One region of the Rhizobium changzhiense genome, then DNA from elsewhere that is predicted to be linked to it. Evidence: predicted binding sites of a transcription regulator. Region 1 holds the regulator's gene; each other region holds the start of a gene.
What was found. Region 1 encodes LexA, which represses DNA repair genes until DNA is damaged. Its sites were predicted from a motif close to TGTTCNNNNTGTGTTCNG; they were not measured.

Region 1 (4,760 bases):
AGCCACCAATGTCGAAATAGGCCTCCAGCCCTTCTGGCGTCATCAGGCTGATTTTGGCATTCGATGCCGCGATATTGACGCCGAAACCGGTTTTCTCGACTGCCGATTGCGCCACGGCAAGGCTGACGAAGGCAGCGAAGGCGGCCGGCTCCGGCGTGCAAAGCGCGATCTCGACTATGCCGGTCACACCATTGGCATGTGTTTCAAGCGCGGCGCGGTCGGTCGGCAGCGGATTGACGCGCTCGACGGTGAAAAGCAGGAGATCAGGCGCGCGCAGGTCGGCGGCAAAAGCCAGCTTGAAGCCGGCAATCGTCTCGGAACCGTCCGGCATCGTCATCGGCCGGGTGAACTGCAGCATCTCGCCGGCGCTCGATCCGTTGCCGACGAAATTCTGATGATCGATGCCGGCATCCTTGCTGCCGAAAGCCAGCCCCGAAAGCCCCTCCTCGCCGCAGCGGAAGCGGAAGGCCTGGTTGCGGGCGGTGAAGACGTTGCCTTGCCGCGCCGATGCCTCGCTCTCTTCGACGCTCGCAATCCCGAGCGGCTCCAGATAGGTCTTGTCGGCAAAGAAGACGCAGGCGTTTTCCGTTCCGAAGGGGTGGCGCGCATCGGCGGCAACGGTGAAGCCGAGCTTGCCGAGCCTCTCGCGCGCCAGATCGATATTGACGACCGGCAGCACGATATGATCCAGCGGGTACGGTTTGGCGGAATGCTCGTTCATCATGTCCCTCCTGGAAAGGTCAAGAGATGTGCAGCGCGACCTTCAATACAAGACTTGTGTCCCAATCCGGCGAATGAAAATAAAAATCTCAACGAGTTGGCGCCAAGTTTTACGGAAATTTAGCTACTTGCGGAACACATATGGAACATATAGTGTCTGTTCTGGATTTGTTTCAATCACGAGGTCACAACGTCGATGCTCACGCGCAAACAACAGGAGCTTCTCCTCTTCATTCATGAGCGCATGAAGGAATCCGGCGTTCCGCCATCTTTCGATGAGATGAAGGATGCCCTGGACCTCGCCTCGAAGTCCGGGATTCATCGCTTGATTACAGCGCTCGAGGAGCGCGGCTTCATTCGCCGCCTACCGAACCGCGCCCGCGCGCTTGAGGTCATCAAGCTTCCGGAGGCCTACAGCCCCAGCATCCAGCCCCGGCGCGGCTTTTCGCCGAGCGTGATCGAGGGCAGCCTCGGCAAGCCACAGCCGGTCGCCGCCCCTGCTCCTGCAAAGCCCGTCGCCGACAACGGCAATTCGGTCTCCGTGCCGGTCATGGGCCGAATCGCTGCCGGTGTTCCGATCTCGGCGATCCAGAACAACACCCACGACATCGTCGTTCCGGCCGACATGCTCGGCTCCGGTGAACATTACGCGCTGGAGGTCAAGGGCGATTCGATGATCGACGCCGGCATCTTCGACGGCGACACCGTGATCATCCGCAACGGCAGCACTGCAAGTCCCGGTGATATCGTCGTTGCCCTCGTCGATGACGAGGAAGCGACGCTGAAGCGCTTCCGCCGCAAGGGCGCCTCGATCGCGCTGGAGGCCGCCAACCCGGCGTACGAGACCCGGATCTTCGGGCCGGACCGTGTCAAGGTACAGGGCAAACTCGTCGGCCTCATTCGCCGCTATCACTGACATTGGCCAGTCCGGTTTCGGTAAAACTATTGCTGCGCCAGTCATAGGCGCGATGGCGCATCCATGGCCGCGACAATGCATCGAATGCGGTTGCGACCTCCGGGCCGGCGTCCGTGAAGCGCAACTCGATGGAACCGCTCCTGCGCAGCGTCTCACCGGTGAAGAGCGTCGCACCTGAGCGGCAGCTGTTGAAGCGAAGGCGGACCGACGTCACGACGATATCGGCCGCGTCGCATGCCGGACCGAGATAGGCGGCATTGTCGATGACGGTTACCACCTGACCATTGCCAAGCCTTGATGTGCACCAGGCCTTCTTGACGCAGGAAAAGCGGTTTGCGTCACCGCCCGATGCGGCGGCCCGCATCGCGGTCCTTGCTTCGTTCTGCTGATCGCGGGAAAGCCTGACGCGGCGATCTTCTCCCTCCGGCGGGATAGCAGGACCGTCCAGCATCTTCGGCGGATCATGCTTCGGCAGGACCAGCGCTCTCTGCCACTGGTCGAAGATGAAATCCGGCGGTCTTTCACGGTTGGAAGCCATTGCCGCCGCCTCGACGATTGCGACGAGACTACCATCCTCCGAAATCACCAGATCCGGCGGCCGGGGAACCGGCAGAAGCAGCAGGATGAGCGTTGCGACCCCGATAATCGATGTGCCGATATGGCGCAACCGGGTGCGGAGCAGCGTCAGCAGCAGAAAGCCTGCCACGGCGACGGTGAAATACCAGGCGGGCAAACGGCCGACGTCGATATTGCCATCCCAGCCGGACACCGTCTTGGCGACCGCGATCACCAGATCGAGGCCGAATCCGACGATCTTCCAGGCCCAAACATCCAAGCCGAAAGGCATGAGCAGCATTGCCAGCAAGCCGGCCGGCATGATGATGAAGGAGATGATCGGTATTGTCGCGAGATTTGCCGGCAGGCCGTAGGCGGTCAGGCGATGAAAATGCTCGATCGAAAACAGCGCGGTGGAAAAACCGCCGATCAACGAGGTCAGGAAGACGCCGCCGAAGAAGCCCGCAACGGTAACGAAGGGCCTGATGATCGGCAGCTTCAGGAAAGCGTTTTCGCGGACCCGCCGATCCTTCCAAAGCTGATAGCCAGAGACCAGCGCCAATGTGGCGGCAAAAGACATCTGGAAGCTCGGACCCAAGACCTCGGACGGCGAAATGACAATGATGACAAGCGCGGAGAGAGCGACATTGCGTAGGCTGATCGACGGCCGGTCGAAGAAGACGGCGATCAACATAATGGCCATCATGATGAAAGCGCGTTCGGCAGAGACCGCAAAGCCGGAGATCAGGAAATAGGCGGTGACGGTGATGAGCGCGCCGGCGGCGGCGATCTTCTTCGTCGGATAGGCCTCGGCGACACCGGGAAAGAAGCTGAGCAGCATCCGCAAGCCGACGAAGAAGATTCCGGCCGACAGCGCCATGTTGAGACCGGAGATGGCGATGATATGCGCCAGACCGGACTGGCGCAGCGCTTCCGTCGTCGCATCCGAGATGGCGCGCCGCTCGTCCGTCACCAGAGCAGCGGCAAAAGCGCCGGTGTCGCCGGGCAGGATCGACCTTATGCGGTCGCCGATACCGCTGCGCAGCCGGTAGAGCCATTCCAGCAGCGCTTCGGTCGTCGATCTGGCCGCCTGCGGACCTGCCTGCACATCGACCTTCGTCGGCGCACCGTAGAAGAAGCCGTTGGCGCCGATGCCATCGAAATAGGCACCGAAGGAGAAGTCGTTGAGCCCGGGAAGCGCTGGGCCTGCCGGCGGCGTCAGCCGCGCTCTGCCAGTGATGATATCGCCGATCTCGAAGGCCACGTCCGCGCCGCGGGCGATTGCGGTGATGCGGTCCGGCGGCCGCTTCACCTGTGGCGCCTCAGTGCCGGTAACGGCAAGAATGTAGCGCCACCGCCCGCGACCATCACCTTCGCGCCGCTCGACACGGCCGGTCACCGTCGTCGTCACGGCGGAATCGAGGATCACGGTGGAAGCCCGCTGGCTCTCGAACTGCGCCGTGACCATGCCGCAGGCCACGAGTGAAAGCGCCAGCAGCGTTGCCCGCACTGCCGCCCGGCTGCGGCCGGCGATGAGAACCGCCACGGTCAGCGCCAACAGGCAGAGCAGTGATGCAACGAGAGGAAAATCCGATGCCGCGAGAAACCAGCCGGCTGACCCGGCGCCGAGGAAGACCGGCGAAAACAGCAGCAGGCGGCCATGGTCTACCTCCTCGCCCAGCATGCGCATGCCGGCACGCAGCAATTGCGAGGCTGCGGCCGGCAGCCGGTGGCGCAATGGTGTCTCCGACTGCGTCCTTGTCGCTCGCGTCACCACGACAGGTGGTGAAAAACTGGAGGAGTCGGCAGGGCCTTCGCCCGCTTCCGGCCGCAATTCGACTGTCGTCAACTCCTGCATGAACCGCCCAAGCCCGGCTGCGAAGGCGGCCAGAATGCAACCTCCAATCAAATCCGGCAAGCATAATCGATTGAAATATGAGGGAAAATCGCGAGCGCCAAAAGACCAGTCGAATCATCGGCTTCCGATATGCATGCGGCTCATCGCTGCAGTGCCTAAAAGGTGATACCGCAATGCACAAAATGCCATCACGGTAACTTGGCATTAGCTTCGCGATCATATAGCTATCGGTGAGGACGCTTAACCCCTATGGCGCTTTTATGGCGCCACCGCCATTTCGGAGGATCAGCATGACGGATCAAAGCGCTACAATAAAAATCGGTGACAAGTCTGTCGACCTTGCTGTCAAAAGCGGCACGATCGGCCCGAGCGTCATCGATATCGGTGCCCTCTACAAGAACACGGCTTCCTTCACGTACGATCCGGGTTTTACCTCGACCGCATCCTGTGAATCGAAAATCACCTACATCGACGGCGACGAAGGTGTCCTCTTACATCGCGGCTATCCGATCGAGCAGCTCGCCGAGCACGGCGACTTCCTCGAGGTCTGCTATCTGCTGCTTTACGGCGAACTGCCGACCACCGTGCAGAAGAAGGATTTCGATTACCGCGTCACGCACCACACCATGGTGCACGAGCAGATGAGCCGCTTCTTCACCGGCTTCCGCCGCGATGCGCATCCGATGGCCGTCATGTGCGGCTGCGTCGGCG
Region 2 (4,760 bases), on a different contig from region 1:
TTTAACCCTGCAACAAGCGCGTGCCGGGTTTCGGTGCAAAGGGCGTTGCGCCTGGTACAGGTGCATCAATAGAAGACGACCAGCCATCATGATGATGGTTAGAGGCTCGTCACCTCTGCGGCAACGCAGGCGAGCCTCGTCCGAGCAAAGCGGACGCCTCAGCAGTCCGCGCCGCCCTCATTCTCCACTTCGATATAGCCGACACCGATGATCGTGCCATCCGAGGCGCGGATGAAGGAGGGGAGATAGTGAGGCTCTACCGGTGTGCAGGCGACGGCCCCGGTATATTCGTTGAGGGCGATCTGGTCCTTCGGCAAAGCGGAATAATTCGTGCCGGTTTCCAGCGAGGCATTGGCGGAGCCGGCAAAGACACCGCCTGTTATCACGGTCATTGCAGAGATGCGAAGAAGCGACTGCATGAGGTTCTCCAGCGTTTAGGTCCGCCTTTCAACCCGCGGGAGGGCGTTTTGGTTCCCTTCATGCGTTGCAAAGACATGAACGTCCAGACCGGCGCAGCATCCCATTCTCAAGACTTCAGCGTCGCAGCAGGCGAGCACGCACATAGCCTCGCCCGACGACGCCCTCGGCGATCTCGATCGCCCGCTCGACGTCGCCCCGCCGCCGCACGAAACCTTCGAGGATGACATAGGAGCCCGATATGCTGACGGTGATTTCGCCGGCTTCGATATCGGCGGCCGCATGAAGGGTGCTCTCCACCGAGGCGCGCGTCGCGGCATCGCTGTGGCCCTGCCGGCCGGGCTCGCCATGCCCCGTGAATGCTGGAAAGCCGAGCACCGTGAACGTTTCCTGATGTTGGTTGATGTCTGTTAACGCCGCAGCGACGCATTCGTTGCGTCCCCCGGAAAAGAAGAGCCTGCTCGACAGCGATACCTGTGCGGTGGCATGGGCTACCCTTGGCGAAAGGTGCCGCCGCTTCCATATCTGGCTGCAGTCGAAAGAGGGATGATGACGATGAAAGCGCTTCTGCCTGCCTTGTTTGCCGGAGGATTGTTTGCCGGGCTTGCCGGCTGTTCCTCGGCCGATAGCCCGGCGCTGGATCCCATTCCCGGCAGCATCACCTATGGCGGCCAGCCGCGAACGAAGCTCAGCAAGTCGCCGGTCGGCAGCGCCGTCTACAACCAGTTCTACAACGGGACGGGACAGCGCGTGGAGGAAACCTATATCCTTCAGGCCGACCGCAGCCTGAAGCTGGTGCGGCGCGAGATCGGCCCGGATTTCCCCGACTGAGATGTTGCTTGCGCGCCAGATCGCTTGACAGAGGCGGCAATCGCGAACATTCAAGGAACATCTAATCTTTCCCCAGTGATTCTGCGGGAGCCCGACCGGACGGCTGGATGTATCTCGAAAAGCTCAATCCGCAGCAGCGCATGGCCGTCGAGCACGGCACGCTCATCGACGGCAACCATATTGCCGGGCCGCTGCTGGTCATTGCCGGCGCCGGCTCCGGCAAGACGAATACCTTGGCGCATCGTGTCGCCCATCTCATCGTCAAGGGCGCCGATCCCCGCCGCATCCTGCTGATGACCTTCTCGCGCCGGGCAGCCGCCGAGATGGCGCGGCGTGTCGAGCGCATCTGCCGCGATGTGCTTGGTTCGAATGCCGGCGTGATGGCGGATGCGCTTTCCTGGTCCGGCACCTTCCACGGCATCGGTGCCCGGCTGCTGCGCGATTATGCGGAGCAGATCGGTCTGGATCCTGGGTTTACCATCCACGACCGCGAAGACAGTGCCGATCTGATGAACCTGATCCGGCACGACCTTGGTTTCTCGAAGACGGAAAGCCGTTTTCCCACAAAAGGCACCTGCCTTGCCATCTATTCCAGGGCGGTGAATTCGGAAACCGCGCTCGACCTCGTATTGCGCGACGTCTTTCCCTGGTGCGCGACGTGGGAGAAACAGCTGCGCGAACTTTTCGCCTGTTATGTCGAGGCCAAGCAGAGCCAGAACGTGCTCGATTACGACGATCTGCTGCTCTACTGGGCGCAGATGGTTGGCGAAGAAATGATTGCCGAGGATATCGGCAGCCGTTTCGACCATGTGCTGGTCGACGAATATCAGGACACCAACCGGTTGCAGGCCTCGATCCTGCTGGCGCTGAAGCCCCAAGGCCAGGGGTTGACCGTCGTCGGCGACGATGCCCAGTCGATCTATTCCTTCCGTGCCGCGACGGTGCGCAACATCCTCGATTTTCCCGCCGCCTTCAGCCCGGCCGCCAATATCGTCACGCTCGACCGTAACTACCGCTCGACGCAGCCGATCCTCGCCGCCGCCAACGCCGTCATCGACCTCGCCTCGGAGCGCTTCACCAAGAACCTCTGGACCGAGCGGCAATCGTCCGAGCGGCCGCGCCTCGTCACGGTGCGCGATGAGGCCGAGCAGGCGCGCTACATCACCGACATGGTGCTCGACAACCGCGAGGAAGGCCTCACGCTCAAACAGCAGGCCGTGCTCTTCCGTGCCTCGCATCACAGCGGGCCGCTGGAAGTCGAGCTGACCCGGCGGAACATTCCCTTCGTCAAGTTCGGCGGGCTGAAGTTTCTCGACAGCGCGCATGTGAAGGACATGCTGGCCGCCCTTCGCTTCGCGCAAAACCCCCGCGACCGTGTGGCGGGCTTCCGGCTGATGCAGATCCTGCCAGGCGTCGGGCCGTCGACGGCGCAGAAGACGCTCGACCTGATGGCCGAGGATGCCAACCCGATTACTGCTCTTGGCGCCATGCCGGCGCCACCGCGCTCCGGCGAGGACTGGACAACGTTCGTTTCGATGCTGCAGGAGCTGAAGACCGGCAAGGCCGGCTGGCCGGCAGAGATCGGCCTGGCACGGGAATGGTACGCGCCGCATCTCGAACGGCTGCACGAGGATGCCGCGACGCGACAGGCCGACTTGTTGCAGCTCGAGCAGATCGCTAGCGGTTATGCCTCACGCGAGCGCTTTCTTACCGAGCTCACCCTCGATCCGCCGGATGCGACCAGCGACCAGGCGGGCGTACCGCTTCTCGACGAAGACTATCTCATCCTGTCCACCATCCATTCCGCCAAGGGCCAGGAATGGACGAGGGTCTTCATGCTGAATGTCGTCGACGGATGCATACCGAGCGACCTCGCCGTCGGCACCACCGCCGAAATCGAAGAGGAACGCCGGCTGCTCTATGTCGCCATGACGCGCGCTCGGGATGGTCTCGACCTCGTCGTTCCGCAACGCTTCTTCACCTATGGGCAGAACTCGCAGGGCGACCGGCACGTCTATGCCTCACGCAGCCGCTTCATTCCGGCAACGCTGCTGCAGTTCTTCGAAGCCTGCAGCTGGCCGCAGGTGAAATCTGGCAGCGCCGCCCAGCAGCAGGCGCGGCAGGTGCGCATCGATGTCGGCGCCCGCATGCGCGGCATGTGGCGATAGGCTGGATAGCGTTCAGAGTGAAAGCGGCGGTTCGGCCGGTTTCAGGAAATGCTCGATCCTTGCTGCTTCAACAGCCTCGACTGAGGCCGGCGACCATTTCGGATTGCGGTCCTTGTCGATGACGGCGGCGCGGATGCCCTCGAAGAAATCGGGATTATCAAGCATTTGCAGGCAGGCGCCGAGTTCACGGCCGAGGCATTCGGCGAGCGAGGCGCTGCCGCGGCCGGCTCTGAGCAGCCGCAAAGCGAGCTTCAGGCTGGTTGGTGAACGCGTCAGCAGCACCCGGCGCGTCTCGGAGGCGAATTCGCCCTCCTCATTGGCAAGTGCTGCGAGGATCTCCTCGACGCTGTCGAAACGGAATGCGCGATCGATTACCGCCGCGTTCTGCCTGAGCCGGCTTTCTCCCTGAGGCTCAGAAAGCGCCTGCAGCACGGCATCGACATCGCCGGATGAGCTGGCGCGCGGCAGGCCGGAGAGAGCATCGATCACCTCGTCAAGCCGTGACGAGGCGATCTGAAGATCGGCAAGGCGAGCGTGGATTGTATCGGCCGCACCGATATCGAGCCCTGTCAGACCGAGCCATGTTCCGGTCTCGCCGGGTGCGCGCGGCAGCAGCCAGGTGGCCCCGACATCCGGGACATAGCCGATGCCGGTTTCGGGCATGGCAAGGCGCGTGCGCTCGGTGACGATGCGGTGGCGGCCGTGCGACGACAGGCCGACGCCGCCGCCCATGGTGATGCCGTCCATCAGCGCGACATAGGGTTTGGGATAGGAGGCAATCATATGGTTGAGGCGGAATTCCTCGCGCCAGAAGCTTGCCGCGAGACCGTCGCCGGCGCGGGCGCTCTCATGCAGGGCGCGGATATCGCCGCCGGCGCAGAAGCCGCGTTGGCCCTCCCCCGTCGCCACGACGCTTGCCACCTCGGAATCTCGGGCAAAGTCGTGAAGGGCTTCGGTGATCGCCCGGATCATCGGCAGCGTCAGGCTGTTCAGTGCCCGCGGCCGGTTGAGGCGGATGATAGCAACAGTCCCCAGCCGCTCAATGATGACTTCGCCGTCTTGCATGGTTCACCTCATCTGTTGAGACCATGAATAGACGACGACGTAGCTTCGCTCCAGTCGATTTAAGACCGGTCGGAGATTGGGTTCAGGCAGACAGCGAATTACGGGCGGAGGCTGAGGCCTCGCACCGGGCGGCGTAATCGATGGCAAGTTCCAGCGGCAGCGGCCGCGAGAAATGATAGCCCTGCGCCAGACGAACGCCCATCGCCTTCAATCCCTCGGCGATCTCTTCGCTTTCGACGCCTTCGGCGACGGAGGCAATGCCGAGATTCTGGCAGAGAT
Region 3 (4,760 bases), on a different contig from region 1:
CCTCCAGCACCGGCCGCTTGATCATCGACGGCTGCTCGAGCATCAGCTGGATTGCCTTCTCCCGGGTCAGATTCTCGCGGTCGGCATCGGGCAGTTTGCGGAAGGTGGTGCCGGCGCGGTTGAGGACGGTATCGAGGCCGGCCTGGTCGACCCAGGCTTCGAGATGGGCGCGGTCGATACCGAGCGCCTTGTAATCATGAAACTCATAGGCGACGCTGTGTTCTTCCAGCCAGCTGCGGGCCTTCTTCATCGTGTCGCAATTCTTGATGCCATAGATGGTGACGGCCATGCCCGATCGATCTCCCTGTGATGGCAGCGAGATAACATGCACGAAGGCCGGCGCAAACGCTGTGCGACGTTTTATCCCCGAGCGCGTCGATAATCGCAGCAGGACAAACCGGCCCCGCTCAATTCTCCAGCGTGCCGGCTTTGCGGGAAGCCTTGCTGGGTTCGTCGCAGGCGATCTTCATCAGGTCGCCGCGCCGCCGCACCAGCCGGTCGGAGGTCCGGGTCAGGATCAGCCCGTCCTGTGGCGCGGTGAGCTCGATGCTGCCGCCCGGCTGCCCCGGCCGGGTGACGATCGTTACCAGAAGGTCACCTTCCGCAATCCTCTCGCCAATATCGCGATGGAAAAGCACGGCGCCGCCTTGTGGCGTGCGGATGATCTCGACATTGTCGAGCGGCACGGCCGGACCGGAAAATGCCGTTGCCGCCGGTTTTTCGTCGCCAACGATCCCGCGTGCCGCTAGGAAGCGCCAGAGCCCGTCCGCATCCGATTTCGCCAGTACCGGATCGACGTCGCGCTTGCCGCGCAGCTCGACGGTGACGGAGAGTTTGCCGGGCAGCCGGGGGCGGCGTTCGCCTGGAACTTCATATTTCCAGGCAAAACCGACGGCCTCCTCGAAGGCCGAGCTTTCGCCATCCGAAAGCAGCACGGCCTCCATCTCGAGTGCAGCGGCAAGATCGGCCGCCTCCGGCCAGAAGGCCTCGTCGATATAGGCATATTGCAGGGATTCGTCGTCGCAATGCAGGTCGAGCACGAGATCGGCCCCAAGCGCCATATGCAGCAGCTGCCGCTTTAATCTGTCGGTAGCCGGGTAATCATCGAGATCCTCGATCAGCGTCGCGCGATCGACAATGGAGATCAGCGGAAAATCCCGGTTGAAATTGGTGCGTGAACCCAAGTCGAAACGACCCTGCAGCTCGCCGAAATGCGATTGAGCCGCACCGATCGGATTGGCCTGCGGCACGATGGTGATGTTGCCGGCAATCGCGCCTTGGCTTTCCGCCTGCCGCAGCCTTTCGCAGAGGAAATGCAGCAGCACCGTTCCCGGCAGCTCGCCGGCATGCAGTGCCGCTTGGATATAGGTCTTCGGCGCCTTCGGATCGCGGCCTTTAAAGCGCAGCACCGGCAACCGCCACTCCGTTCCCGGCGTATCTCCAGGGATGATGATCTCTGAAACGTCCATGCTGATTTCGCTCCCCGTTTGCACCGATGCCGGAACAGGCTTCGAAGCTTTATGCGCGGAAATCAGGCAAGCGCAAGCCGAGATCCGCGGACGCGTTGCCTCAGCTGAGTAGCGGCCAGCGATCGATGATGCGATGTTCGGTTTTTCCGAGAACACTGTGGATGAGCAGGAATTCGGACGCCGTCCATGAAACCGGTGTGTCGAGCCTCGTCGGCGGCACGGCCTTGCGGTCGTAGAGCAGTGTCATGTGCGGCTTGAAATTGCGGCCGATATTGTGCGGAAATCCGGCATTGTGCATGCTGACGCCGAGTTGGACGCGCAGTCGGGTGAGCGGTTTCCGTCCGCCTTCGCCGCAAAGCACAAGCGCTCGGGCCTGCGGGAATCGCATGACCCGATCGAAGCTCATTGCGATCGGGGCACTCTCGACTGTGGCGCCGGCCTGTAGCGCTGCGAAGACCACATCCTCCGGCAGCCTCGCATAGTCGCCGACCCAGATGATCGTTACATGCAATGTCGTCAGCCGCGGCTCGCCGAAAAGGGAGAAGGCTCGACAATAGTCATGGGCGATCGACGCCGCCTGCTGCTCGATGGCGTCAGGAGGATAGAGGGCGAAGAAAAGTCGATGTTCAGCATCGTGATTCTTGCCCGGCCGTCCGCGCCCTTTTTTGTCGTCTCCGAAGTCGAGGAGCATCTGGTTCATAGAATTTCAGGCGTCATGCCCCACCTCGTCGTCTCCAAAAAGCAAAGCAGGCTATTGCCGAAAGAACGGAAAATCAAGAACAAAAAGAGAACATAATCCCCCAATATGCTGGCCGTCGAACTAATCAGATCCATCACCTCCGGGGTCCGGATGGAGTGTATGTTTCCTGGGGACCGCGATCTTTCCCGAAAGCCCGGCGCGCGCAAGAAACGGGTTGAAACAGCGGCCGTCCCATACGATTTTGGTGGTAATCGAAAACGCGGAGGCTGTGTCATGGGCCAGACCATAGACCACTATCTCATCTTCGAAACCGCGGGCGGTTTCTGCGGCATCGCCTGGAGCGATGCCGGCATCACCCGCTTCCAACTACCGACCAAATCAGCGGAAGCGACCGAACGGCTGCTGCTGCGCCGCCTGCCGGACGCCGAAGCCGGCGCGCCGACGCTTGCTGTGCTGGAAACGGTCGCGGCCGTGAAGCGCTACTTCCAGGGCGAGGAGACGGATTTTTCCGGCGTCGAAGTCGATCTTGCCGGCCAGGATGCCTTCTTCCGGGATATTTATGCGGCGGCAAGGCGTATCGGCTGGGGCCGCACCACCACTTACGGCGCGCTGGCCAAGGAGCTTGGCGTCGGGCCGGAAGCCGCTCGCGACGTCGGCCAGGCGATGGCGAAGAACCCGGTCGCATTGATCATTCCCTGCCACCGGGTGCTTGCGGCCGGCGGCAAGATCGGCGGTTTCTCCGCTCCCGGCGGTTCGTCATCGAAGGCCCGCATGCTGGAGCTCGAGGGAGTCAACCTCGCACCGCCGCCGCCTGCCCAGCAGTCGCTGGGTTTTTAGGCGGCGGAGGCTTTTCGTTTCCGCAATTCCCGACGCAAAAACGCTCTACACTTTTGCTGGAATTGCGTTGGCAAAGTCTCAGCCACTCAATGCGGGCTGGCAGTCGGCCGGATGATGATCTCGCTGACATCGACGTCATCAGGCTGGCTGATGGCGTAGAGGATCGAATTGGCGATGGCCTCGGGGCTGATCGTGATCGCCCTGAAAGCCTTCATGGCATCGCGCGCCGTCGGATCGGTGATGGTGTCGGCCAGTTCCGATGTCGTCGTGCCGGGAGAGATGACGGTCACGCGGATATGATCGGTCTCCTGCCGCAATCCGTCCGAGATCGCCCGCACCGCAAATTTCGTCGCGCAATAGACGGCCGCCGTCGGCGAGACGCTGTGGCCACCGATCGAAGACAGGTTGATGATCTGCCCTGATCCCTGTGCCTTCATGATCGGAAGCGCTGCCGCGATGCCGTAGAGAACGCCCTTGATGTTGACGTCGACCATCCGGTCCCACTCGTCGACCTTGAGAGCCTCGAGCGGCGAGAGCGGCATGACGCCGGCATTGTTGACGATGACATCCAGCCGGCCGAATTCCGACCTGGCAAAGCCCGCGAAAGCCTCCACCTGGGAACGGTCGGTGACGTCAAGCTGTCGCAGGCGCACCGTCCCGCCCTTTGCGGCGATTTCGCCGGCGAGTTCCTCCAGGCGCTCGGTGCGGCGTGCGCCGATCACGATATGGGCGCCTGCGGCAGCCAGTACCTTTGCCGCAGCCTCTCCGATGCCGCTGCTGGCGCCTGTGATGGCAATGACTTTTCCTTTGATATCAGACATTTCAAGCTCCATTTCTACGCCGCTCGCCTGGCGATGCGGCTGAGGGTTTTTGGTGGTCAGGTGGGAAAATCCGCGCTGAGCGTCGTCTCCGCCCAGGCATCGAAGTTTGCGCGCAGCGCATCGAGCCGTTCGCGGGCGATCTTCAGGGCGGGTGCGCCGAGCAGCAGGCGCAGCGGCGGCGCGTCCGCTTCGAACGCCGATATGATCGCGGTGGCCGCGCGCGTGGGATCGCCCGGCTGGTTGCCGGAGATCGAGCGGGTGGCCTGGCGTCGCTTGCCGGATGTTTCGGCATAGTCTTCGATGATCGTGCTGGATTCGACCATCGACCGGCCGGCCCAATCCGTGCGGAAGGCGCCGGGTTCGAGGATCGTCATATCGATGCCGAGCGGTTTGACCTCATGCGAAAGCGATTCCGACAAGGCTTCGACCGCGAACTTGGTGGCGTGGTAGTAGCCGGTTGCGGCAAAAGCGACGAGCCCGCCGAGCGAGGAGACGTTGAAGATATGCCCTTGCCGGCGTCGGCGCATGCCCGGCAGGACCCGCTTGGTGACGGCGATCAATCCGAAGACATTGGTCTCGAACTGAGCGCGTATCTCCGCATCGTCGCCCTCTTCGATCGCCGAGAGGTAGCCGTAGCCGGCATTGTTGACGAGGACATCGATCGCGCCGAAATGGGTTTCGGCATCATGAACGGCGCGGGCGACGGAGCGGCTGTCCGTCACATCGAGTGCAAGGGCGAGCGCGCGGTCGCCATGCTCTGCCGTGATATCCGTCAAGGTTTCGGGTCTGCGCGCCGTCATGGCGACGCGCCAGCCACGGGTGAGAACGGCTTCGGCGAGCGCCCGGCCGAGGCCGGACGATGCGCCGGTGATGAACCAGATGGGTGTTGGGGAAGACATGATCGTCATCCTTTCCGGCCGGCTAACGCGGCCT

Region 2: the regulator LexA is predicted to act here: its motif matches at 1,291-1,308, upstream of G9X68_RS06220 (ATP-dependent helicase).
Region 3: the regulator LexA is predicted to act here: its motif matches at 2,245-2,262, upstream of G9X68_RS07915 (2'-5' RNA ligase family protein).

Annotation. Positions count from the first base shown of each region.
Region 1 is NZ_JABFCQ010000002.1:235,809-240,568, reverse strand. Features, by position in the region: gene G9X68_RS10595 (VOC family protein) at 1-721, opposite strand, end outside; gene lexA (transcriptional repressor LexA) at 917-1,636, shown strand; gene G9X68_RS10585 (ComEC/Rec2 family competence protein) at 1,617-4,049, opposite strand; gene gltA (citrate synthase) at 4,340-4,760, shown strand, end outside.
Region 2 is NZ_JABFCQ010000001.1:1,238,621-1,243,380, forward strand. Features, by position in the region: gene G9X68_RS06205 (hypothetical protein) at 159-419, opposite strand; gene G9X68_RS06210 (BON domain-containing protein) at 535-795, opposite strand; gene G9X68_RS06215 (hypothetical protein) at 973-1,248, shown strand; gene G9X68_RS06220 (ATP-dependent helicase) at 1,356-3,416, shown strand; gene G9X68_RS06225 (enoyl-CoA hydratase/isomerase family protein) at 3,429-4,481, opposite strand; gene G9X68_RS06230 (putative bifunctional diguanylate cyclase/phosphodiesterase) at 4,564-4,760, opposite strand, start outside.
Region 3 is NZ_JABFCQ010000001.1:1,575,985-1,580,744, reverse strand. Features, by position in the region: gene G9X68_RS07925 (ArsC family reductase) at 1-289, opposite strand, end outside; gene G9X68_RS07920 (M14 family metallopeptidase) at 408-1,469, opposite strand; gene G9X68_RS07915 (2'-5' RNA ligase family protein) at 1,570-2,169, opposite strand; gene G9X68_RS07910 (methylated-DNA--[protein]-cysteine S-methyltransferase) at 2,443-3,006, shown strand; gene G9X68_RS07905 (SDR family oxidoreductase) at 3,093-3,827, opposite strand; gene G9X68_RS07900 (oxidoreductase) at 3,884-4,735, opposite strand.